Methylomagnum ishizawai: one gene and its partner. The protein of the gene in region 2 interacts with the protein of the main gene of each other region in a pairwise test. Links are inferred from orthologs where the notes say so. Each region holds a gene or a part of one and is shown on either strand. Other genes may lie near its edges. The genes, in order: ssb and recO.

Region 1 (11,491 bases), 1.9 Mb from region 2 along the record:
CGCGACCCGCGAATTGCACATCAAGTCCGGCGGTACCTTGAAAGAAGAACTCAAGGACATCGACGCCGCCAAGATGAGCATCAAGTACAAGGCCATCGACCCGACCGACCCCAAGGTTTTGCCGGTCAACAACTACGCTTCCGAAATCAGCGTCGAATCCAATGGCGCGGGCGGCAGCAAGGTGGAATGGAAGGGCGCGTATTACCGCTGGTTCCTGAACAACAACCCGCCCGAAGGCGAGAACGAAGAAGCCGCCAACGGCGTGGTCGGCAAGATTTACAAGGAAGGTTTGGCGAACCTGAAAGCGGTCGCCGAGAAGAAGTAAGCGCCATGTTCGCGTTGGGCGAAATATCCCTGAAAGCGGCGGCCTTGGCCGCCGCTTGCTTTTGCGTGGGCGGAGCTGCGGTGGCGGCACCCTTCGCCTATATCACCAACCAGAAGGACGATTCCGTCTCGGTCATCGACACCGCCAGTGGCCAGGTGGTGAAAACCCTCGCTGTCGGTGGGCAACCGGCGGGCGTGGCGACCAGCCACGACGGCGCGGTGGTCGCCATCAGCAATCCGGCCGGCAAACGGATCACCCTCATCGACGGGCGCAGCCAAACGGTGCGGGCATCCATTCCCGTGGGCGAAGGACCGTTGGGGTTGGCCCTGGACGCGCGGGGTGGCCGGGCTTTCGTCGCCGATTTCTACGAGAACTATCTATCGGTGCTGGATGTGTCGGAACAGCGGGTGGTTAAGCGGATTGCGGTGGGTAGCCATCCCGCCGGGGTGTTGGTCGGACCCGACGGCGCGAAAGTCTATGTGGCGAACCGCGACGACGATTCGATCACCGCCATCGACGCCGCCACGCTGGAAGTGGGCAAGACCGTGAAGGTCGGCAAACACCCGTTCGGCCTGCTGGTGGTTGGCAATCACCTGTTCGCGGCCAATGTGGAAAGCAACGATGTCTCGGTGGTCGATACCGGGCGCATGGAACTGGTGAAAACCATCCCGGTGGGCGACCGGCCTTATGCCTTGGCCGCGGCCCTGGGCGGTTCGCGGGTGTTCGTGACCAACCAGTACGACAACACCTTGTCGGTGATCGATACCCGGAAGCTGGAAACCGTGGGCAGCGTCAAGGTCGGCGAATACCCGGAAGGCATTGCCGCGCACCCGGACGACCGCCATGTCTATGTCGCTAACTGGTTCAACAACACGGTGTCGGTGGTCGATGCCCAAACGCTCAAGGTCGAGAAGACGGTCCTGACCGGGGATGGCAGCCGGGCGTTCGGGCAGTTCATACCGTTGGGGAAGGGGACGGCGCGTTAGGGGTTTAGGTTTTCTTGAACCGCGCCGCTTCCCGAACCGCCGATGGCGTTGCCTTTGGGTGGACACAAGCCGGTCCGGTGGGCGATTGACAGGCGCGGAATAATTGTTTAGAGTCGAAACTATAATCGGTCGGGGCTGGTTTTCCGGCCCCCGCATCAAATAAATCCAGCGGCCATGGCCGGACCCACTTTGCGCGAGGTTTCTTGTCCCCATGAATAAAGCGATCCTATTTGGCATCGCGGCGGCCCTGTTCGGGGCTGGCGCGGCATCCGCCACCGAATTCACCGCCGCCGACCAACAACGCGCCGAGCAAATCTTCAACGAGAATTGCGCGAGTTGCCACGGCCACGACCTGGGCGGCTACCTCGCCCCGCCCTTGAACCAGGACCGGCTCAAGGGCCGTAGCCCCACCAGCCTCCGCAGCCTCATCATGGCCGGATCGTTCGATACCCTGATGCCGCCCTTCTACGGCAAGCTGTCCGACGAGGACATCCGGCTAGTGGTCAAGCGCATTCTCAATACGCCCAAGCTCGACCCGCAATGGACCCTGGACGATATCAAGAAGTCGCTGAAGGTCCATGTCGCCGACGAATCCACCCTGCCCGATAAACCCGGCTACGCCATCGATAACATGGACGACCTGATCGGCGTCGCCGCCCGCGGCCGCTATGGCCGGGGCGAAGGCTCGAAAGCGGTGTTCATCAACAGCGCCACCAACACCCAGGTCGGCGAAGTCCCCACCAAAACCGCCGCCCATATCATCGAATTCAACCCGGTCAATCCGCGCTGGGCCTATGTCAAGACCGACACCGCCGAGGTCTACAAGGTCGATCTTTATTCCATGAAGATCGTGCGCGAAATCAAGACCGGCCTCAACGGCCCGGCCCTGGGCGTGTCGCGCGATGGTAAATACCTGATGGCCGGTTCCTTCGTGCCGCATTTCGCCGTGCTGCTGGACGCCAACACCTTGGAACCACTGAAATATTTCAAGCTGGAAGGCACCGACCCGGACGGCAAGTTCGTCACTTCCGATTCCGGCATGATCACCGGCACGCCCTATGCCGATATCTTCGCCATCGCCCTGGAAAACGCCGGACAGGTCTGGGTGGTGGACCTGACCCAGCCGGATTTCCCCGTCACCCAGATTCCCAATGTGGGCCGCCATTTGCACGACGCCTTCCTCTCCCACGGCGGGCGTAAGCTGATGGTCGCCTCCTACGACGACAGCATCGTCGCCGCCATCGACCTCGCCGATAAGAAAGTGCTGGCCAAGCTGCCCGCCGGTTGCGTGCCCCATGTCGGCGGCGGCTCGGTGGTGCAGGTGAATGGCCGGACCCTGGGTTTCGGCACCAACTTCGGCGATTGCGCCAAGGAAGTGGTCAGCGTGTGGGACTTGGACAAGATGGAAGTGGTGAAGCAGGTGCCGGTCTCGGGCGGCACCGAATCCCCGGCGGCGCATTACAACGCGCCCTATGTGGCGGTGGACATCATCAGCAAGGACCGCCGCGCCCGCACTATCCAATTGATCGACAAAAACACCCTGGAAGTCGCCAAGACCTTGGATGTGGGTGGCCATGCCTATTTCCCGGAATATAACGCCAAGGGCGACCGGCTCTATGTCAGTGCGGGCTATAACGGCGACGAGGTGGTGGCTTTCGATTCCAAGACCCTGGAACGGGTGGCGTCCTTCCCCATGCAAAGCCCGGCGGGCATCTTCTCCCGCGCCCGCGCCAAGTTCATGACCCGTGGCCTATCGCCGGAAGCGGTGCAAGCGGATTTGGCGAAACCCCAATAAGCAATAAGAACAAGGTCGCGCACGGGGTTCGGCCCCGTCCGGCACAGGAGGACGATTGCATGAAAAGCTTCATTCCGAGAGTTCTAACCGGCTTGGCCCTGGTCGCCGGAACCGCCCACGCCGCCAACCCGGAAGCGGGCAAAGCCAAGGTGGAAGCGGTCTGCGCGGCTTGCCATGGCATCGCCGGCATCAGTGCTTCCCCGGCCTTCCCCAATCTGGCGGGCCAGAAGGAGGCTTATCTCCAAGCCGCCTTGACCGCCTACAAGGACGGCAGCCGCAAGAATCCCATCATGGGCAATCTGGCCGCTGGCCTTTCCGATACGGATATCGCCGACCTCGCGGCCTACCTGTCCGGGCTGAAGCGTTGTGAGTAATCGGCCCTGGGCCTGGATCGCCTGCGGCGGCGGGCTGCTGCTGGGTTCCGCCCAGGCGGCGGACCCGTCGCCGGAACGGCAAGCCGCGCTGACCCATTTGCTGCGGCAGGACTGCGGTTCCTGCCACGGCATGACCTTGCACGGGGGCTTGGGCCCGGCGCTGTTGCCCGAAGCCCTGGCCGGGAAGCCCGATGCCTTCCTGGTTGAAACCCTCCTGAACGGACGCCCCGGCACGGCCATGCCGCCGTGGCGGAGCTTGTTGACGCCGGACGAAGCCGTGTGGCTGGTCCGGCAATTGCGGAAGACGCCATGATCCGAATGAAAAAGCTGGCCCTGGCCTTGACCCTCACCCTGCTGCCCGTCTTGGGCGGGCATGCCGCCGAATTGCGCGGTACCGGCGACCTGGGCCTCGTGGTCGAGCGGGCGGCGGGCAGCGTGCAGATCGTCGATACCACCCACAGGACCAGCCTGGGCCGGGTGCAGGGCTTGGGCGATTTATCCCACGCCAGCCTGGTGTATTCCCCGGATGAGCGCTACGCCTATGTGTTCGGGCGCGACGGGGCCTTGACCAAGATCGATCTGCTGGAAGCCCGCATCGTCAAACGCATCGAGCAGGCCCACAACAGCGTGGGCGGGGCGATTTCCCAGGATGGCCGCTGGATCGCCACCTCCAACTACGAACCCGGCGGGGTGCGGGTGTTCTCCGCCGACACCCTGGACAAGGTGGCGGATATCCCCTCCGTGACCGCCGATGGCAAAGCCTCCAAGGTCGTGGGCTTGGTGGACGCGCCCGGACAGCGCTTCGTGTTCAGCCTGTTCGAGGCCGGGGAAATCTGGGTGGCCGATCTACACGACCCGAAATCTCCGAAACTCCAGAAGTTCAAGGCGGGCAAGGAACCCTACGACGCGCTGATTTCGCCCGAGGGCCGTTATTACATCGCCGGGCTGTTCGGCGAGGAAGGCGTGGCCTTGTTGGACCTGTGGAACCTGGACTCAGGGATAAAGCGCGTCCTGCCGGAACACGCCAAGGACGATCCCAAGTTTCCCGTGTTCAAGATGCCCCACTTGGAAGGCCGAGCGCTGATTGGCGATTACTGGTTCCTACCCGCCGTGGGTCGCCATGAAATGCTGGTGATCGACCGCCGCGATTGGAAGGTGGTGAAGAAAATCCCGCTGGACGGCCAGCCGGTGTTCGTCATCCCCAGGCCGGACGAGCGCCAGGTCTGGATCAATTTCGCCCTGCCCGACAACAACAAGCTGGAAATCATCGATACCCGCGACCTCAGCGTGGTCAAGCGCTTGAATCCCGGCCAGGCGGTGTTGCACATGGAATTCACCCCCAAGGGCGACGAAGTCTGGGTCTCGGTGCGCGACGACGACCGGGTGATGGTCTACGACACCGAAACCTTCGCCGAATTGGCCCGGATCAAGGCCGATAAGCCCAGCGGTATTTTCTTCACGGCGCGTGCCCACCGCCTGGGATTGTGAGGATGCGGCCTTGTCGCTGACCCCGTTGCAAAAGCGCTTGCTCAACGATTTCCAGCGCGGCTTCCCGCTGTCGCCACAGCCTTTCCAAGCCCTGGCCGACGCTTTGGGCGTGGACGAGGCCGAGGTGCTGGAAAACCTCCGCACCTTGAGCGATAGCCAGATGGTCAGCCGGGTCGGGCCGGTGTTCGCGCCCCAGCGGGTCGGGTCCAGCACGCTGGCGGCCCTGGCCGTACCGGCGGAACGCCTGGAAGCCGTCGCCGCCTGGATCAGCGATCTCCCCGAAGTGAACCATAACTACGAGCGGGAACACCGCTACAACCTGTGGTTCGTCCTCACCGCCGCCGACCCGGAACGCTTGGATGCGGTATTGGCCCGGATCGAGCGGCACACGGGATTGGCCGTGTTGTCGCTGCCCTTGCTGGAGGATTTCCATATCGACCTGGGGTTCCCGCTGGACTTCGGGAGCGGACCCACATGAGCGGGATGCCCCTCCGGGCGGTGGATTTCCCCGCCGTGTTTCCCGGTCCGGCCCCGGTCCATTGCGGAACCCATTCCGACGCGGCCAGCGACCTGCGCCTGCTCGCGGCGATCCAACACGGTCTGCCCTTGGTGCCCCGGCCCTATGCCGAATTGGGGCGGCAGACGGGTTTGAGCGAGGCCGAGGTCATCGAACGGCTGGAACGCTGGCTTGAAACCGGGATCATCAAGCGCCTGGGCGTGGTGGTCCGTCACCGCAAACTCGGCTACCGCGCCAACGCCATGGTGGTGTTCGATGTGCCGGACGCCCAGGTCGGTGCCATAGGTGCCCGGCTGGCGGCTTTCGCCTGCGTCACGCTGTGTTACCGCCGTCCGCGCCGGGGCGAGGCTTGGCCCTATAACCTGTTCTGCATGATCCATGGCCGGGACCGCGCCACCGTCGAAACCCAGGTGGAAGCCCTGACCCTGGCCTGCGGCCTGGAAGCCATACCCCGCGCCGTTTTGTTCAGCCGCCGCTGTTTCAAGCAGCGCGGCGCGGTCTACCGTTAAGGATTTGGCTGAAATTAACTTCCCTTTTTTCACGCAAAGGCGCAAAGGCACGAAGGTTTTTTTGCTTGTTTTTTCCTTTGCGTCCCTTGCGCCTTGGCGTGAGGAGGCTTCGATGGCCGACTTTGGAAAACCGGGAAGTTATTCGCGGCCATATCCTAAGCTTTGCCCCATCCATGAACGCACTGGAACGCACCCTCATCAACGACCTACAAGGCGGTTTTCCCATCTGCGAGCGGCCCTACTTGGCGGTCGCGGAACGCCTGGGCTTGACCGAGGAAGCAGTCATCGAAGGACTGCGCGGCTTGTTGGACCAAGGCATCCTGAGCCGTTTCGGGCCGCTCTACCATGCTGAGCGCATGGGCGGGGCGCTGAGCCTGGCGGCGCTGGCCGTGCCCGAGGCCGATTACGAGCGGGTGGTGGCCGAGGTCAACGCCTTCCCGGAAGTCGCCCACAACTACGCCCGCGACCATGCCTTGAACATGTGGTTCGTCCTCGCGACCGAAAAGCCGGAGCGCAAGGCCGAAGTCATCGCGGGGATAGAAGCCACCACCGGCTTGAAGGTCCACGATATGCCCAAGCTGGCCGAATATTACGTGGGCCTGCGCCTGGAGGTATGACCATGCAAGACCGCGATGCCATCGACGAGATCGACCGCCAGATCATCCGCGCCACCCAGGCTGGTTTGCCGCTGACGCCCCGGCCCTACGCGGCCATCGCCGAACAACTGGGCCTCTCCGCCGATGTGGTGATGGCGCGGCTGCGGGCGATGCAGGAACGCGGGGTGGTTCGCCGCATCGGCGCGGTGCCCAATCATTACAAACTGGGCTACCGGGCCAATGGTATGACGGTCTGGGATGTGCCGGATGAATTGATCGACACACTGGGGGCACGGGTCGGTGCCTTGGACGCGGTCAGTCATTGTTACCACCGCCCGCGCCATCGGCCCGACTGGCCTTATAACCTGTTCGCCATGGTCCACGGGCGGACCCGCGACGACGTGGAGCGGGAAACCGCACGCATCGCCGCGCTCTTGGGCGCGGCCAACCGGGGCCATGCCGTGCTGTACAGCACGCGCATCTTGAAAAAGACCGGCTTGCGCATCGGCGATTAACAGAGGTGGCCCCGATTGTTTGAACAAGATTTAAGCCGGGATAAGTGGATACCCTGCTGGGTTAAGCGGCCTTGGGAAGGGCCGGTCGGGGTTTAAAGTAGACCTCATCCGGGGTTTGGCTGTCCAGGCTCGAATGGGGCCGCCGGGTATTGTAGAAATCCAGGTACCGACCGATGGATTCGCGGGCTTCCCGGACCGAGTCGTAGGCTTTGAGGTAAACCTCCTCGTACTTCACCGTCCGCCAGAGGCGTTCGACGAAGACGTTGTCGCGCCAGGAACCCTTGCCGTCCATGCTGATGCGGATGTTCCGGCCCGTCAGCACCTCGATGAACTCCCCGCTGGTGAACTGGGAACCTTGGTCGGTGTGGACGATATCCGGCGGGCCGTAGCGGCGCAGCGCCTCCTCCAGGGCCTCGACGCAGAAGCCCGCGTCCATGGCGACCGATACCCGATGGGCCAGGGCCTTGCGGCTGGCCCAGTCGAGGACCACGCACAGGTAGACGAAGCCCCGTGCCATCGGGATGTAGGTGATGTCCAAGGCCCAGACCGCGTTGGGCCGGTCGATGGTCAGGCCGCGTAGCAGATAGGGATAGACCTTGTGGGCCGGATGCCTCTGGGTGGTTTTGGGACGCCGGTACAGGGCTTCGATGCCCATGCGGGCCATCAGCGTGGCCACATGGCGGCGTCCGACCCGGAAGCCTTCCCGGTTCAGGGTGTCGCGCAGCAGCCGGGCGCCCATGAACGGGTGTTCCAGGTGCAACGCGTCGATCCGCCGCATCAGCGCGAGGTCCGACTCCGGCACCGGCTTGGGCGCGTAGTAGGCGCCGCCCCGGCTGATGCCCAGCAATTCCGCCTGTCGGGTCAGGGAAACATCGTGGTCCCGGTCGATCATCGCTTTGCGCTCAGCTTTCCGGCCTTGCTGAGCGCGCCGGATAAAAAATCGATCTCCAGCGCCTGTTGGCCGATCTTGGCGTGCAGGGCTTTGAGGTCCACGGCGGGTTCGCTTTTGTCGTTCTCGCCACCGAACACGCTGGCGGCCCGTTCCAGAAGTTGGCTCCGCCACTCACCGATCTGGGTCGGATGGATATCGAATTCCTGCGCCAACTCGGCCAGGGTCTTTTCGCCCCGCAGGGCCGCCAGGGCCACTTTGGCCTTGAAACTCGCTGAATGGTTGCGGCGTGGTCGTTTGCTCATCGTATGCTCCAGTCCATCGGCGTTGCCCACGCCGTCAGGGAGCAGTTTATCCACTTAGCCGACTGTTCAGATTTCCGAGACCACCTCTAACCCCCCATGTTCCGCATCACCCAATACATCGCCGAACTGCTGAATCCCCCGGTGGAACCGCCCCCCGCCGCGCCGCGCCGCCGGGTCATGCCCGGACCTGTGGTGATCTGGAACCTGATCCGCCGCTGCAATCTGGCCTGCAAGCATTGCTACACCACTTCGGCGGACATCGATTTCCCCGGCGAACTCGATACCGATGCGGTCTTCGCGGTGATGGACGACCTGAAGGCGTTCCGGGTGCCGGTGTTGATCCTGTCCGGCGGGGAACCGCTGCTGCGGCCCGATATTTTCGCCATCGCCCAACGCGCCAAGGCCATGGGTTTCTATGTGGGCCTGTCCAGCAACGGCACCCTCATCACCGAACAGAACATCGCCGCCATCGCCGCCACCGGCTTCGACTACGTGGGCGTCAGCATCGACGGTATGGGCAAGACCCACGACGATTTCCGCCAGAGTCCCGGTTCCTTCGAGCGTTCGCTGCATGGCGTCCGGCTCTGTCGCGAACGGGACATCAAGGTCGGCCTGCGCTTCACCCTGACCCGTGACAACCACGCCGACCTGCCCGCCCTGCTGGACCTGATGGAACGGGAAGGCGTGGACAAGTTCTATCTCTCCCACCTCAACTACGGCGGTCGCGGCCACCGCAACCGCAAGGACGACGCGGTGTTCGCCACGACCCGCGCCGCCATGGACCTGCTGTTCGACACCTGCCTGGCCCGGCTCCGGGCGGGACGACCCGCCGAATTCGTCACCGGCAACAATGACGCCGATGGGGTTTATTTGCTGCATTGGGCGAGCAAGCGCTTCCCCGATCAGGCCGGAAGGCTGCGCGCCCGGCTGGCCCAATGGGGCGGCAATGCCTCCGGCGTCAACATCGCCAATATCGACAATCTGGGGAACGTCCATCCCGACACCTTCTGGTGGCATTACCGCCTGGGGAATGTGCGGGAACGGCCTTTTTCGGAGATTTGGCGGGATGTGTCGGACCCGTTGATGGCGGGCCTGAAAGCCAGTCCGCGTCCGGTCCAGGGCCGTTGCGCGGAATGCGCCCATCTCGATCTTTGCAATGGCAACACGCGGGTGCGTGCCCACCAGACCACCGGGGATTTCTGGGCCGAAGACCCTGGCTGTTATCTCGCCGACGACGAGATCGGCCTTCAGGCACGGGACCGCTGACGCCGATTGCCCGGTACCGCCCCGTGTCTGCGGCGACCCGCTCCCCTGACCACGTCCCGCGAACCCATACAGCCACAAAAAAGCCCGCTTGCCGCAGGCTTCCAGAAAATTCTGGGTAGAACCCGTCAAAACGGGATATCGTCGTCGAAATCGTCCATGCCGCCGCCTGCCGGTGGCGCGGGCGGGCGTTGGGGCGCTGGGGAACCCGTGGCCTGGGGCGGCGGGGTGTAGCGTTCGGAATCGCGGTCGCGGGTGGCGGCGGGCGGCGTCGCTTCCGACCAGGGGCCGGGGTCGCCACCGCCGCCCATGCCGCCGCCACCACCGGCGCGGTCGAGCATCTGCATTTCGTTGGCGATGATTTCGGTGGTGTAGCGGTCCTGGCCGTTCTTGTCCTGCCATTTGCGGGTGCGGAGGCTGCCTTCGACGTAGACCTTGCCGCCTTTCTTCAGGTATTGGCCGACGATTTCCGCCAGCTTGCGATAGAACACCACGTTATGCCATTCGGTGCGCTCTTGGGGGTTGCCTTGCGGGTCTTTCCAAGAGTCGCTGGTGGCGATGGTGACGTTGGCGACGGCTTCGCCGTTGGACATGTAGCGGACTTCGGGGTCTTTGCCCAGGTTGCCGATGAGGATGACTTTGTTGATGCCGCGAGAGGCCATGGGAAGTTTCTCCGATAGTGTGCATTCGATGTGTCCGGGGCCGTAGGGGCGGCCCGGACGGGTCTTGCCGGGTTCGCCCCGGTCTTGCTGTCGTGTAAGGCGGATCAGGCCGCTTGGGTTTGGAACAATTCTTCGCTCAGGGCGGCGCGGTCCAGGGTGTCTTTGTCCACCTTAAGATAGGCCACGCCGTCCTCGGCCAGCACCACCGCCTCGGCCACGCCCGGCACTTGCAGCAAACGGCCCGAAAGGGTGGCGGCTTGTTCCCGGCTCAACGCGCCGACATTGACCAGGAGGCTGCTGACATGGCGCGGCGGGCGCATCCCCAGGGCCACCGCCAGCCAGATGAGGGCCGCCACCGCGCAATACAGGAACACCGCCGGGATGCCGTGATGCCCGTAAATCCAGCCCCCGCCCGCGCCGCCCGCGAACGCGCCCAGGAATTGGGCGGTGGAATAGACGCCCATGGCCGTGCCCTTGAGGTCGGGTGGGGCGATCTTGGACACCATGGAGGGCAGGGTGGCTTCCAGCAGGTTGAAGCCGGTGAAATACAGGTAGAGCAGCCCGAACACCGCCCAGAAGCTCGCGCCGAAGCCCAGGAAACCCAGGTCGGCCAGCGCCACCACGGCGATGGCCCCGAGGAACACCGGCTTCATCTTGCGTTTTTTCTCGGCCACGATCACGAAGGGCACCATGCTCGCCATCGCCAGCACGAACACCGGCAGGTAGAGATGCCAATGCTGGGCGGTGGGCAGGTCCAAGGTGTCGCGCAGCACCAGGGGCAGCACCACGAAGGTGGCGGTGAGGATCAGGTGCAGGCAGAAAATGCCGAGATCGAGCCGTAACAGTTCCGGGTTGCCCAGCACCGTGCCGAACGCGGCGGTCCTGACCTCGGCGTCGCGGTGGAAGCGGCTGACCACGGGGTCGGGCACGGCGGTATACAGCACCACGATGCCCAGCGCGGCCAGGGCGGTGACCACCCAGAACAAGCCCTTCAGCCCCATCCAGGCCGAGAGCATCGGTCCCGCCACCATCGACAGGGCGAAGGAAAAGCCGATGCTGATGCCGATCAAGGCCATGGCCTTGGTGCGGTGTTCCTCGCGGGTGAGGTCGGCGGCGAGGGCCATCACCACCGCCGCCACCGCGCCCGCGCCTTGCAGGGCGCGGCCCGCGATGATGCCGTAGATATCGTCGGACAGGGCGGCGAGGGCGCTGCCCAGCACGAACAGGACGAGTCCGATGGTGATGACGGGCTTGCGGCCATAGCGGT
Region 2 (11,697 bases):
CCGAATTGCACGGCCAGCGGTTTTTCCTGCGGATCGAAGCCCAACAGCCGGTCTTGGTCGCCATGCAGGATCGCGCCGGTGGTGACCATCTCGGTGTACAAGAGGGCGTGGCGGGAAATCAGCCGCAGGAAATAACGGCAATGGCGGTCGGTCCAATCCAGCATGGGCGCAACCGAGAGCGGATTCGCTGAAATATTTGTCATATCAAGGATTTATATGGCGTGACTGGTCCGCATCGGGAAGGATTCGGCCTGATTCGGAACTATAATCGGGTCAAAGTCCCAGCACAAACCCGAGCATGTCCCAGCCATGGTCTATTCCTGCATGAGGGTGGGCGAGGCTGCGGCATCCCGTGGGATGACGTAGACCCGGAGGCGCGGACGATGCTGGTCAGGGACAGGAAGCACCCAACCGAGAAGGTTGGCGAAATACTTCCGCCACCCGCAAGACCCGCCTGAAAAGGACTCATTAAACCACCGGCTTGGTTTCCCTCCGCCACTCCCGGATAGGCGTCAAATCATCCCAGTTCAACGCGATTCCCAATCCGCCATCATCCTTGATGACCCGCAGACGGTTCTTATCCTTGGTCAAAAAAAGCACCTTGCCATAAGTCCGGGGAACGCGCAGGGCTTTCCGCGCCGCATCCTTCACGTTTTCCTTGGTTTCGACCAGCCGCGCCAGCGGTTCGTCGCCGTGGTACATAATATCTCCCATGCCTCACCCATCGTCCACCACGCAAAAAGGCCGGGAAGGTTCCCCTCCCGGCCTTTTCCATTCAAGCCCGCCCCATTCTACCAACCGGGCGGGCATATATACCCCCTTCCGAACATTACCACGGCAAGCCCGGAATACCGGCCCCCCGACTATCTACGCCGATTTATACAGCCATACACCCCGCTGAACCATTGTAAAATCAACCAGCGAGGCTATAAGGTGCTGGACGAGGTTATAAAAGATAATCGGCAACATCACCTCCGGGTGGTCGGCTAGCGCGATGGAAACCAACACCAATCCTGTGCCGTTGTTGTTCATGCCCAAACCAAACATCAGCGCAACCGTGTTCGTCCGGCTAGCGTGAAAGATTCGTGCGACCAGATAGCCCGTGGCGAATGCCGACAGGCACAACGCCACCACGATCACCAGCAAAATAGCCAGGAAATCAAAATCAGGCTGGGATAATGCCTTGGGCAGGCTCAACGAGGCGTTGGAATAATTGAGCAACAGCAGAACAATATAGTTGACCAGTCTGATAGCGGATTTGGCGCTGGCAAGTCGCCGCTCGCCCATAACCCGTTGCATCAGCACACCCAACAACGAGGGCAGGACGACCCAAACGCCAAGGAACGACACCACGCCATCGGCGGCAACCTCGTGTAAATCCTCGGAATAATCGCCCGTAGTGACGAAGCCGACCGCATGGAGGACCAGCGGGGTGAGCAAGGGACTCAGCAAGGTGGTGGACAGCACCAAGCCTAAACTCAAAGCGAGATTACCGTCGGCGTTTTGCGCCCAAGCCGTGGAAGCACCGGCAATCGGCATGGCGGCGACCAACGCGAGACCCACCAGAATGTGCTGGACCTCTTCCGGGTTATGCCAACGCGCCATGACCAAGTTCACCCCCATGATGAAGCTCAGCGGCGTAATCAAATTACCCGCCAACCCCGCCAACAACAACTGCGGCTTGTACGCCAATTGGGCGAGTTCCCGATGTTTCACGCCTAGGCCCGCATTGAACAGCAATAACGACAACATCACGGGTGGCAAAGAAACATCGATTTTGTTCTGTAGCAAAACAACGCTACCCAATTCAACTTCCCGCATCCAAACGCCAAATCCCGGCAGTAGCGCGGCGACAAAATAAGACGAGATAATCATCCAAATAAAGTAGTGGTGGATGAAATGGGTAAGGAGTTCGATGGGTTTTTTGATGGGATTCATGGATTATTCTCGATGGGGTAGCCAAGCTTCGGGGCTACCGTTTGATGGCTAGCACAAGGACGCCCAAGCCCACCAGGAAAATCCCGGACCATTCCCGCAGCGATGGGCGTTCGTTGAGAAAAACCACGGCGAATAGCACTACTAGCACAAGACTGATTGTATCGACCGGGGCCACTTTGTAAGCATCGCCGATTTTCAACGCCCGGAAGTAGCATACCCACGAGGCTCCCGTCGCCAACCCCGACAGCATCAGAAACCACCATGTCCTTACGGGCAGATACAAAGGATTGCTCCATTTTCCTGTGGCATATAGAAACCCGGCAAGAACGGCCAAAATAATGGCGGTACGGACTAAGGTTGCCAAATCGGAGTCTACGCCTTCAAGGCCAAGCCCACCCGCTTCCGAACATCAGGATGGGCCTAGCCTCGTATGGCCGGACAGCTTGGTGGGATTTTCCAAATCGGATGGCGTGAGCGGTGGTCATGAACCTGGGCTCGGAGGATCAATCGCTATTTGAGTGCGGAATTCACCTGATCCGAGTGACAAATTAGCTGATCGATCCGCAAATACATAACAGACCTTGTTTCCCTATGAAGGCATGATTCCCGGCGGGGGAAACCCGGACGCCGATGCCATTCCCCAGCGATACACCATCCCGCCCACAACGCGCCCTCATAAAGGAAAAAAGCCATGAACATCCATCCGAACCGCCCCCTCACCGCCCTGACCCTGGCCCTGGCCCTGGCCGTTGCAGGAACCGCCCATAACGTGGCACTGGCCGAGGTCTTGCCCGTCCAAAATCCCTCGTTCGAGGAACTACCGCCGGAAGTTTCCGCGAGCCTGCCGGGCGGCAACGCCACCCAACTGCCCGGCGGCATGTTCGTGGGGTCGTTGAACAACTTCCAAATCCCCGGCTGGGAGGTCTACAACCCAGACGGCATCGGCCTGAACGGCAACTTCACACCAGGGCTGTTAAACCCGAACAACCCCGGCGTTTTCGACACCGTCTTCGACCCGGCGCAGGCACCGGACGGGCATCATGTGGCGCTGCTCTGGGGCGATCACACCCAAGTTCCCGGCCCTGGCCCCGACCCGAACGTCGCCAACCATCCGCTGGGCTTGCAACAGACCCTGGCGGGCGTCACCCTCCAGCCCGATACCCGCTATTTGCTGAGCGTGGATGTCGGCAATATCGGTAGCGGGCTTGCCTTCCCCTTCGGCAACACGGACTTCGCGAACCTCGAGTACTTCGACCTCGACGGCTTTCCCGGCTATGCCGTGCAACTCCTGGCGGGCGCTACCATCATCACCCAACGCGTCAACATCGGCATCCCGCTGGAAGGCAAATTCAAGCGGATATCGATGGAGGTGGCCGTGACTTCTGTCGAGGAATGGGGGGCATTGATGGACGACCAACATCCGCTGACCATCAGGCTGGTCAATCTGAACGTCCCTGGAACCCAGAACGCCCCAGGCATCGAGGTGGACTTCGACAATGTCCGGTTGGAAACCCAACCTCTGGAAACCGGGGTTTCGCCCACGGTGTTGTGGAAACCCAAGACCTCGTTCACGACCAAGCCCTAAGGAGTCTGTCGGACTTGAGTACTGGCGAATTGACCTGAAGGGTTGTCGGGCGGCTTGTGGTCCGGTTTCCGGCTCCTTTCGCCGATGGAGGAGGCCCTGTGGCGCTGATGAGTCGCGCGACCGGCGCTTTCCGCGCCATCGGGGCGCGGTTCGCCCCCCTTCAGGCGAAGCGCAGCACGTTCATCCGCTTCAGGTTGAAGGCCAGGGTGACGAGCGTCCACTCGCCGGTGACGGCGGCCAGGCCCCGGAGCGAGAATTGGCGGAAGCCCATGACGTGCTTGATGATCCCGAGCACCGGCTCGACGGTGGATTTGCGCTTGGCGTAGCGGGCGCGTCCGTCCTTCGTCCTCAACCGCCACGCCATTTTCCTCACCGGTCAGCGGGAACGGTCGGATGGCGGCGGGCCAGCCAGCATCGGCAGGGTCGCCAGGAGTTCCAATTGCCGGATGGCCCGGCGCTGGTTGGCCCAATAGCGGGCCAGCGCCAGCAAGGCCACGGCCAGCGCCGCGAGGCAGCCATAGAACAAGGTCTTGAGTTCGGCCAGTTCGCCCTTGAGGTCGGTTTTGTGGAGGGCGGCGGCTTGGCCCGCCGCCATGGGTTGGTAGCGCCCATGCTCTTGGCGGGCCGAATCCAGCCCCAGCGTGGTGCCGGCCCGTTCGGTGTAGGCTTCGAGGGTTTGCAGGTCGTTCTTGAGCGATTCGAAGGCGCGGAGGTCTTCCAGCGCCACCTTGCCGGATTCGACGCTTTTTTCCAGCGCCTTGAGCCGGACTTCGACCGAGTCGGCCAGGAGGGCGTTGAACTTGGTTTGCAGAGCTTCCATGTGCTGGTTAAGGGCGCGGAGCCGGGTGTCGCCGCCGGTGTCCGCCGCCCATTGGGCTTCGAGATGGTTGACGAAGCCTTGGACCTGGAGGAACAGCACCAGCACCGCGGCCAGCAGGACGCCCGCCGCCAGCGCCGCGAAAATCCCGCTGGCGCGTCTTTGCGGCACCGGCAGGGCTTGCCGGACCAGGCCGCGCTGGCCAGACCGGTTAGCCACCACTCGCTTGCCTCGATATTGTTCGTACATTCGGACTTCCCCGTGAGCCGTCGCGGATGGCCGCGTGCCGCGCCCAGGGTGGTTCCATGGGGCCGCCGCCAATTTCGACCGGCAAATATCGCAGAATAGCCTTCATCGGTCAATTAAGGCCCGGGCCGCTTCCAGGGTCCGCTTCATGTCGCGCACGGCGGGGTCCAGTCCGGTCATGACCGCCCGCGCCACGATGGCATGGCCGATGTTGAGTTCGTGGATATTGGAGATGCGGCAGATATCGGCGACATTGTGGTAATGCAGGCCGTGGCCGGCGTTGACGGTCAGGCCGAGTTCCCCGCCCAACCGGGCCGCCGCTTGCAAGCGTTCGAGTTCGCGCCGCCTCGCGCCGGGGCCGGCGGCATCGGCGTAATGGCCGGTATGGAGTTCGATCACGGGCGCGCCCGCCCGCGCCGCCGCTTCGATCTGGCGCGGGTCGGCGTCGATGAACAGGGAGACTTCGATGTCCGCTTCGGCCAGGGCGGCGCAAGCGTCCTTCATGCGGGCGATGTCGGCGGCGACATCCAGGCCGCCTTCGGTGGTCAATTCGGCGCGTTTCTCGGGCACCAGGCAGCAGGCGGCGGGCCTCGTTTTGCGGGCGATGGCGATCATCTCGTCGGTCACGGCCATTTCCAGGTTCAAGCGGCTGTGCAGCAGCGCCGCCAAAAGTTCGATATCGCGGTCCTGGATGTGGCGGCGATCTTCGCGCAGATGGGCGGTGATGCCGTCGGCCCCGGCCTGCTCGGCGATGAGGGCGGCTTGGACGACTTCCGGGTAGCGGGTGTGGCGGGCCTGGCGCAGCGTGGCGATATGATCGATGTTGACGCCCAGGAGGATGGGGGCTATGGCGTTCATGCGTGGGTTGCTTTCCCTGTGGATGGTTGGAACAAGTCGCGGCTTTTGAGGCCGCGGCCATCGAGATAATGCTGGACGACCCGCCGCATCAGGTGTTTGGCTTCCTTGAGCGCCGCCGGGGTTTCCAGGCGGTCGCGGCCCAGGTCCAGCAGGGTAGAACCGTGGATGGCCCCGGGCTGCCCAGGCGGACAGGCCACCGGGCCGGATTCGATGTGGTAGGCGTAGGTTTGGGCGGGATCGATGGGTTGGCCGGAACCGGCCTCCCGGTCCAGGCACAGCCCATAGCCCAGGTATTCCAGCAAACCGACCTCGAAGCCGCGCAGGGCGGGTTCTGGGCAATCTTCGGCCTGGGCGAGCCGCCCCAGCGTGTCCAGGTACAGCCGGAACACTTCCGGGTAGGGGTCAAGGGGCGGGAGCAGGTACGAGAGCAGTTCGTTCAGGTAGAAGCCGCAGTAGAGCGCGGTGCCGTGCAGGGCGATAGCCGCGCCGCAGGGTTCCGCCGCCGTCAGCACCGGGAGTTCGCCCCGGCCCGCCCAGGCCAGCCGCAAGGGGGCGAAGCATTGCAGGAGGACGGCAGTTAGATTGCGCCCGCGTTTCGCGCCCTTGGCGAGCAGGCTCAAGCGGCCTTGTGGCTCCGAGAAAATATCCAGCAGCAGGCTGGTTTCGCGGTAGTCGCGGCGGCGGAGGATGACCGCGTCCTGGCCGGGTTCATTCGGCATAACCCAGGCTGCGTAGGGCGCGTTCGTCGTCCGACCAGTTTTCCTTGACCTTGACCCAGAGTTGCAGGAACACCTTGCCCTCGGTCAGGCGCTCCAAATCCTGGCGGGCGCGTTCGCCGACCTTTTTCAGCACTTCGCCCTGCTGGCCGATGACGATGGCTTTCTGGCCTTCCCGCTCCACCCAGATCAAGGCGGCGATGCGGGTCAGTTTGCCCTCGGTCTGGTATTGCTCAATCTCCACGCTGAGGGCGTGGGGTACTTCCTGGCCCAGCGACCTGATCAGCTTCTCGCGGATGATTTCCGCCGCCAGGAACCTGAGGCTGCGGTCGGTGAGTTGGTCTTGGTCGAAGATCGGTTCGCCCTCGGGCAGGAGTTCCATGATCTTGTGTTCCAGCGCGTCCAGATTGTGGCCGCGCAGGGCCGAGGCCGGGATCAGGGCGGCGAAGGGATGGCGCTGCTGGGCGCTTTCCAGGAAGGGCAGCAGGGCGGCTTTATCCTCCAGCCGGTCCACCTTGTTGATGACCAGGATCACCGGGGCGGCGGAGGTCTGGATGCGTTCCAGCACCAGGTCGTCCTCGGCCAGCCACACGGGCCGGTCCACGATCCACACGATCACGTCCACGTCCAGCAACGCCGTGCCCGCCGTGCGGTTGAGATAGCGGTTCATGGCCCGCTTCTGGCTGGCGTGGATGCCGGGGGTATCGACGAATACCGCCTGCCCCGCCTCCGTGGTTTTGATGCCGTGGATGCGGTGGCGGGTGGTCTGCGGGCGGCGCGAGGTGATGCTGATTTTCTGGCCGATCAGATGGTTGAGTAGGGTCGATTTGCCCACGTTGGGGCGGCCCACCAGGGCGACATAACCTGCTTTCATGATTTGAATCCGAAGTCCTGGACCAGTTTGGCCAGCATTTTCTCGGCGGCTTGCTGCTCGGCTTTCTTACGCGAGGAGCCGGTACCCTCGCAGGTCTCGGCGGTCAGCGCGATGCGGCATTCCACCACGAAGGTTTGGTCGTGCGGTTGGCCGACCACCGATTTGAGGATATAGACCGGCAATTCCAGGCCACGGGCCTGCATGGCTTCCTGGAGCCGGGTCTTGGGGTCTTTCTTCCAATCCTGCACCGACAGGGCCTCGATCTGCTCGGCGAATTGGTTGAGGATCCAATGGCGGCAGGCGTCCATGCCCTGGTCCACCAGCAGGGCGCCGATCAAGGCTTCCAGGGCGTCGGACAGGATGGAATCGCGCCGGTAGCCGCCGCTCTTGAGTTCCCCCGAACCCAGGATGAGATAGTCGCCGAGGTTCAGCCTGCGGGCGAGGTTGGCGAGCGAGGTCTGGTTGACCAGCATGGCCCGCAAGCGGCTGAGGACGCCCTCGTCGGCGTCGCGGAATTTGCCGTACAGGCGTTCGGCGATCACAAAACCCAACACCGCATCCCCGAGGAATTCCAGCCGTTCGTTGTTATCCGATTCGGCGCTGCGATGGGTGAGGGCGCGCTTCACCAGCAGCGGATTCCTGAAGTGCAGGCCCAGTTTCCTGGTGAGTTTTTCCGGCTCTTGGATCAACGTGCGGCTACCTCAATAGAATCGTCGAAATGGGCGACGATATCGATATTGCCCATGATGGGCTGGGTGACATCATAAGCGATTTGTATCGTTATACCGGAACCGTCCTTGGTGATATAAACATTATCCTTGGTGACACTGTTGATCATGTCGATATCCCAGTGTTTCGCTAGGCTAAGGAGGACTTCCTGCTTGGATCGCGTCGCCAAGTTGGCATCGCTTTTCAAGGATTCCAGGGAAGCGACCACTTTGTAGTGGTCCAGGTAAATCGGGCCGATCTTGATAATCAGCATCGCGAAAAAGCCGACCAAGCACATCAGCAACGCGAAGCCGAGGAAGGTCATGCCACCTTGGCGAACGGGAGTTTGATTCATGGACCATGCCCCTAATTATGGTGGTTACGAGAGCGACGCCCGTTTGGGAAGCCCCTGGATTATTTTAGCGAGGTGCCGATCCGGTTGAAGGCGATGCCGCCGTCCCAGCTCATCCAGATGAAGAAGGCTTTGCCGACTAGGTTGGCTTCCGGCACCGTGCCCCAGAACCGGCTGTCGTTGCTATTGTCGCGGTTGTCGCCCATGACGAAGTATTGGCCTTCCGGTACGGTCCATTCGCCTTCCTTCGCGGCGGGTTCGCCAACCCGCGCCAGGATATCGTGGGTGACGCTGCCCAAATCCTCGCTGAGCAGGGTTTCGCCGCCCCATTGGCTACCCGGTTGGCTGCCTTCGTAGATTCCCAGCGCGGTCTGCTTAACCGGCTCGCCGTTCACATACACCTGTTTATGGACATAGCCGATGCGGTCGCCGGGGAGGCCAACGATGCGCTTGATGTAATCCATGGTCGGGTCTTTGGGATAGCGGAACACCACGATATCGCCCCGCGCCGGTTGGCCCATCTCCACGATCTTGGTGTTGATGACCGGCAGGCGGATGCCATAGGTGAATTTGTTGACCAGGATGAAATCCCCGACCAACAGGGTCGGCATCATCGAACCGGAGGGGATGCGGAACGGCTCCACCAGGAACGAGCGCAGCAACAAGACGATGAGGACGATGGGAAAGAACGAACGGGCGTATTCCACCAGGATGGGTTCTTTATCCGGGGGCGGCGGTTCCACGCCTTGAACCCGCAGCATCAGCACATAGCCACCCCACACCACGCCGGTCACCAAGGTCGCCAGCACCAGGAAAAAAGAAAAATCGAAGTCCATGCCGCCGCCCATCAGGAATCTTTGTTGACGCGCAGGACCGCGAGGAAGGCTTCCTGCGGGATGTCGATCTTGCCCACTTGTTTCATGCGTTTCTTGCCCGCTTTTTGTTTTTCCAGCAGTTTGCGTTTACGGCTGATGTCGCCGCCGTAGCATTTGGCCAACACGTTCTTACGCATGGCCTTGACCGTGGAGCGGGCGATGATCTTGGAGCCGATGGCGGCTTGGATGGCGACCTCGAACATCTGCCGCGGGATCAAATCCTTCATGCGTTCCACCAAATCGCGGCCCCGGCTTTGGCTGATATCGCGGTGGACGATCAGGGACAGGGCGTCCACCCGCTCGTCGTTGATGAGGATGTCCAGCTTGACCAGGGGCGCGGCCTGGAAGCGCTTGAATTCGTAGTCGAACGAGGCGAAACCGCGGCTGACCGATTTGAGCCGGTCGAAGAAATCCAACACTACTTCGCTCAGGGGCAATTCGAAATTGATCGCCACCTGCCCGCCCATGTATTGCATGTTCTTCTGCACGCCGCGCTTTTCGATGCATAGAGTGATGACGTTGCCGAGATAATCCTGCGGCACCAGGATATGGGCTTCGATGATGGGCTCGCGCACTTCCTCGATTTCGTTGGGCGAGGGCAGTTTCGAGGGGTTGTCGATCTGGATCGTGGAGTCGTCGGACTTCAGGACTTCGTAGACCACGGTGGGGGCCGTGGTGATGAGGTCGAGGTCGTATTCGCGTTCCAGCCGCTCCTGGATGATTTCCATGTGCAACATGCCGAGGAAGCCGCAGCGGAAGCCGAAGCCCAGCGCCTGCGAGGTCTCGGGCTCGTATTGCAGGGCGGCGTCGTTGAGGTTGAGCTTGTTCAGCGCCTCGCGCAAATCCTCGTAATCGTCGGATTCGACCGGATACAGCCCGGCGAACACCCTGGGCTGGACCTTCTGGAAGCCCGGCAAGGGCGTTTCGCACGGGTGGTCGCTGACGGTGATGGTGTCGCCGACCGGGGCACCGAAGATGTCCTTGATCCCGGCGATGACATAGCCCACCTGCCCGCAACCCAGTTGTTCCATGTCCAAGGGCTTGGGGGTGAACACACCCAGCTTTTCCACCTGATGGCTCTTTCCGGTGGACATAATCACTATCTTTTGTTTCCGCTTGATGGAGCCATTCACCACCCGCACCAAGGACACCACACCCAAATAATTATCGAACCAGGAATCGATGATCAGGGCTTGGACCGGAGCATCCGGGTCGCCGGTCGGGGCGGGGACTTTGGCGACCAGTTGTTCCAACAAGTCGTCGATGCCGAGGCCGGTCTTGGCGCTGATCCTCAGCGCCTCGTCGGCGGGCACACCTATGATTTCCTCGATTTCGGTGCAAACCTTGTCCGGGTCCGCCGAGGGCAGGTCGATCTTGTTCAACACCGGCAGGACTTCCAGCCCTTGCTCGATGGCGGTATAGCAGTTAGCAACGCTTTGCGCCTCGACGCCCTGGGCGGCATCGACCACCAGCAAAGCCCCTTCGCAAGCCGCCAGCGAGCGCGACACCTCGTAGGAGAAATCGACGTGGCCGGGCGTGTCGATCAGGTTGAGCTGATAGGTTTCGCCATCCCGCGCCTGGTAATTCAAGGTCACGCTCTGCGCCTTGATGGTGATGCCGCGTTCGCGCTCGATGTCCATCGAGTCGAGGACTTGGGCGGACATTTCCCGCTCGCTCAAGCCCCCGCAAATCTGGATGAAACGATCCGCCAGCGTCGATTTGCCATGGTCGATATGGGCGATGATGGAGAAATTACGGATGTGTTTTTGTTCGGCCACGGGCTCAGTCCTTGAGTTTCAGGGCCAGGAACAAGGAACTGCCGCGCCTTTGCACCAGCATCGCCACGGATTTGCCCTTGGGCAGGTTCTTCACCAGGTCTTTGAAATGATTCAAGTCTTTCACGGTTTGGTCTTGGACCCGGAGGATCACGTCGCCGCGCCGGAGTCCCGCGTCGTAGGCCGGGCCGGGCGTGACACCCTGCACCAGCACGCCGTTCTTCGGCACTTCCAGTTGTTCGCGCATTTCCGGGGTGAGGTTGATGGCGTTGAGTCCCAGGCGCTTGAGGGTTTCGCCGCCTGTCGGTTCTTCCTTGCCGCTGGCTATCGCCGGTTCTTCTTCCGGCAGGGAGCCGATCTTGAGCTGAATATCCTTGGGCGAACCCTGGCGCAGCACCTTGACCGTGGCGGTGTCGCCGATCTTGGTCATGCCGACCAAGGGCGGCAGTTCGGCGGAGGCGTTGATTTCCTGGCCATTGAAGGCAGTGATGATATCGCCGATCTGGAGACCGGCCTGTTCCGCCGGACTCTTGGGCAGGATTTTGGAGACCAGGGCGCCTTCCGGTTTCTTCATGCCGAAGGATTCGGCCAGTTCGCGGGTCACATCCTGGATTTGCACGCCTAGCCAGCCGCGTGAAACATGGCCTTGGGATTTCAGTTGATCGACCACCCGCATCGCGACTTCGGTGGGGATGGCGAACGATAGCCCCATGAAACCGCCGGTACGGCTATAAATCTGCGAATTGACCCCGATCACTTCGCCGTCGAGGTTGAACAAGGGACCGCCGGAATTGCCGGGATTGATCGCCACATCGGTCTGGATGAAAGGCACGTAGTTATCGCTTGGGAGGCTGCGGCCCTTGGCGCTGACGATGCCGGCGGTCACCGAATGGTCGAAACCGAACGGCGAGCCGATGGCCAGCACCCATTCGCCGACCTTGAGCTTATCGGCG

The links.
Region 1: the proteins of recO (region 2) and ssb interact in binary tests that used the Escherichia coli proteins (3 or more experiments, as listed by UniProt). The link is inferred for Methylomagnum ishizawai from one-to-one orthologs.

The regions. Positions count from the first base shown.
Region 1 is NZ_FXAM01000001.1:1,465,269-1,476,759, forward strand. The notes cover bases 8,458-11,250. They hold ssb (single-stranded DNA-binding protein), read right to left. Parts: upstream 10,225-11,250; coding sequence 9,691-10,224; downstream 8,458-9,690. Other genes in these bases: nirJ (heme d1 biosynthesis radical SAM protein NirJ), read left to right, coding at 8,458-9,565; B9N93_RS06715 (MFS transporter), read right to left, coding at 10,329-11,250. Outside these bases: B9N93_RS06650 (SRPBCC family protein), read left to right, coding at 1-325; B9N93_RS06655 (YncE family protein), read left to right, coding at 331-1,311; B9N93_RS06660 (nitrite reductase), read left to right, coding at 1,523-3,106; B9N93_RS06665 (c-type cytochrome), read left to right, coding at 3,166-3,480; B9N93_RS06670 (c-type cytochrome), read left to right, coding at 3,473-3,793; B9N93_RS06675 (cytochrome D1 domain-containing protein), read left to right, coding at 3,790-4,968; B9N93_RS06680 (Lrp/AsnC family transcriptional regulator), read left to right, coding at 4,979-5,446; ahbB (siroheme decarboxylase subunit beta), read left to right, coding at 5,443-5,994; B9N93_RS06690 (Lrp/AsnC family transcriptional regulator), read left to right, coding at 6,168-6,611; ahbB (siroheme decarboxylase subunit beta), read left to right, coding at 6,614-7,105; more of nirJ, read left to right, coding at 8,396-8,457; more of B9N93_RS06715, read right to left, coding at 11,251-11,491. UniProt on the Escherichia coli protein: Plays an important role in DNA replication, recombination and repair. Binds to ssDNA and to an array of partner proteins to recruit them to their sites of action during DNA metabolism. Acts as a sliding platform that migrates on DNA via reptation.
Region 2 is NZ_FXAM01000001.1:3,377,536-3,389,232, forward strand. Bases 4,303-7,301 are described here. They hold recO (DNA repair protein RecO), read right to left. Parts: upstream 6,164-7,301; coding sequence 5,441-6,163; downstream 4,303-5,440. Other genes in these bases: B9N93_RS15090 (hypothetical protein), read right to left, coding at 4,303-4,559; pdxJ (pyridoxine 5'-phosphate synthase), read right to left, coding at 4,692-5,444; era (GTPase Era), read right to left, coding at 6,153-7,034; rnc (ribonuclease III), read right to left, coding at 7,031-7,301. Outside these bases: tRNA dihydrouridine(20/20a) synthase DusA, read right to left, coding at 1-203; B9N93_RS15065 (hypothetical protein), read right to left, coding at 469-714; B9N93_RS15070 (bile acid:sodium symporter family protein), read right to left, coding at 868-1,938; B9N93_RS15080 (hypothetical protein), read left to right, coding at 2,630-3,523; more of B9N93_RS15090, read right to left, coding at 3,900-4,302; more of rnc, read right to left, coding at 7,302-7,723; B9N93_RS15115 (DUF4845 domain-containing protein), read right to left, coding at 7,720-8,097; lepB (signal peptidase I), read right to left, coding at 8,157-8,930; lepA (translation elongation factor 4), read right to left, coding at 8,942-10,747; B9N93_RS15130 (DegQ family serine endoprotease), read right to left, coding at 10,752-11,697. UniProt on the Escherichia coli protein: Involved in DNA repair and RecF pathway recombination.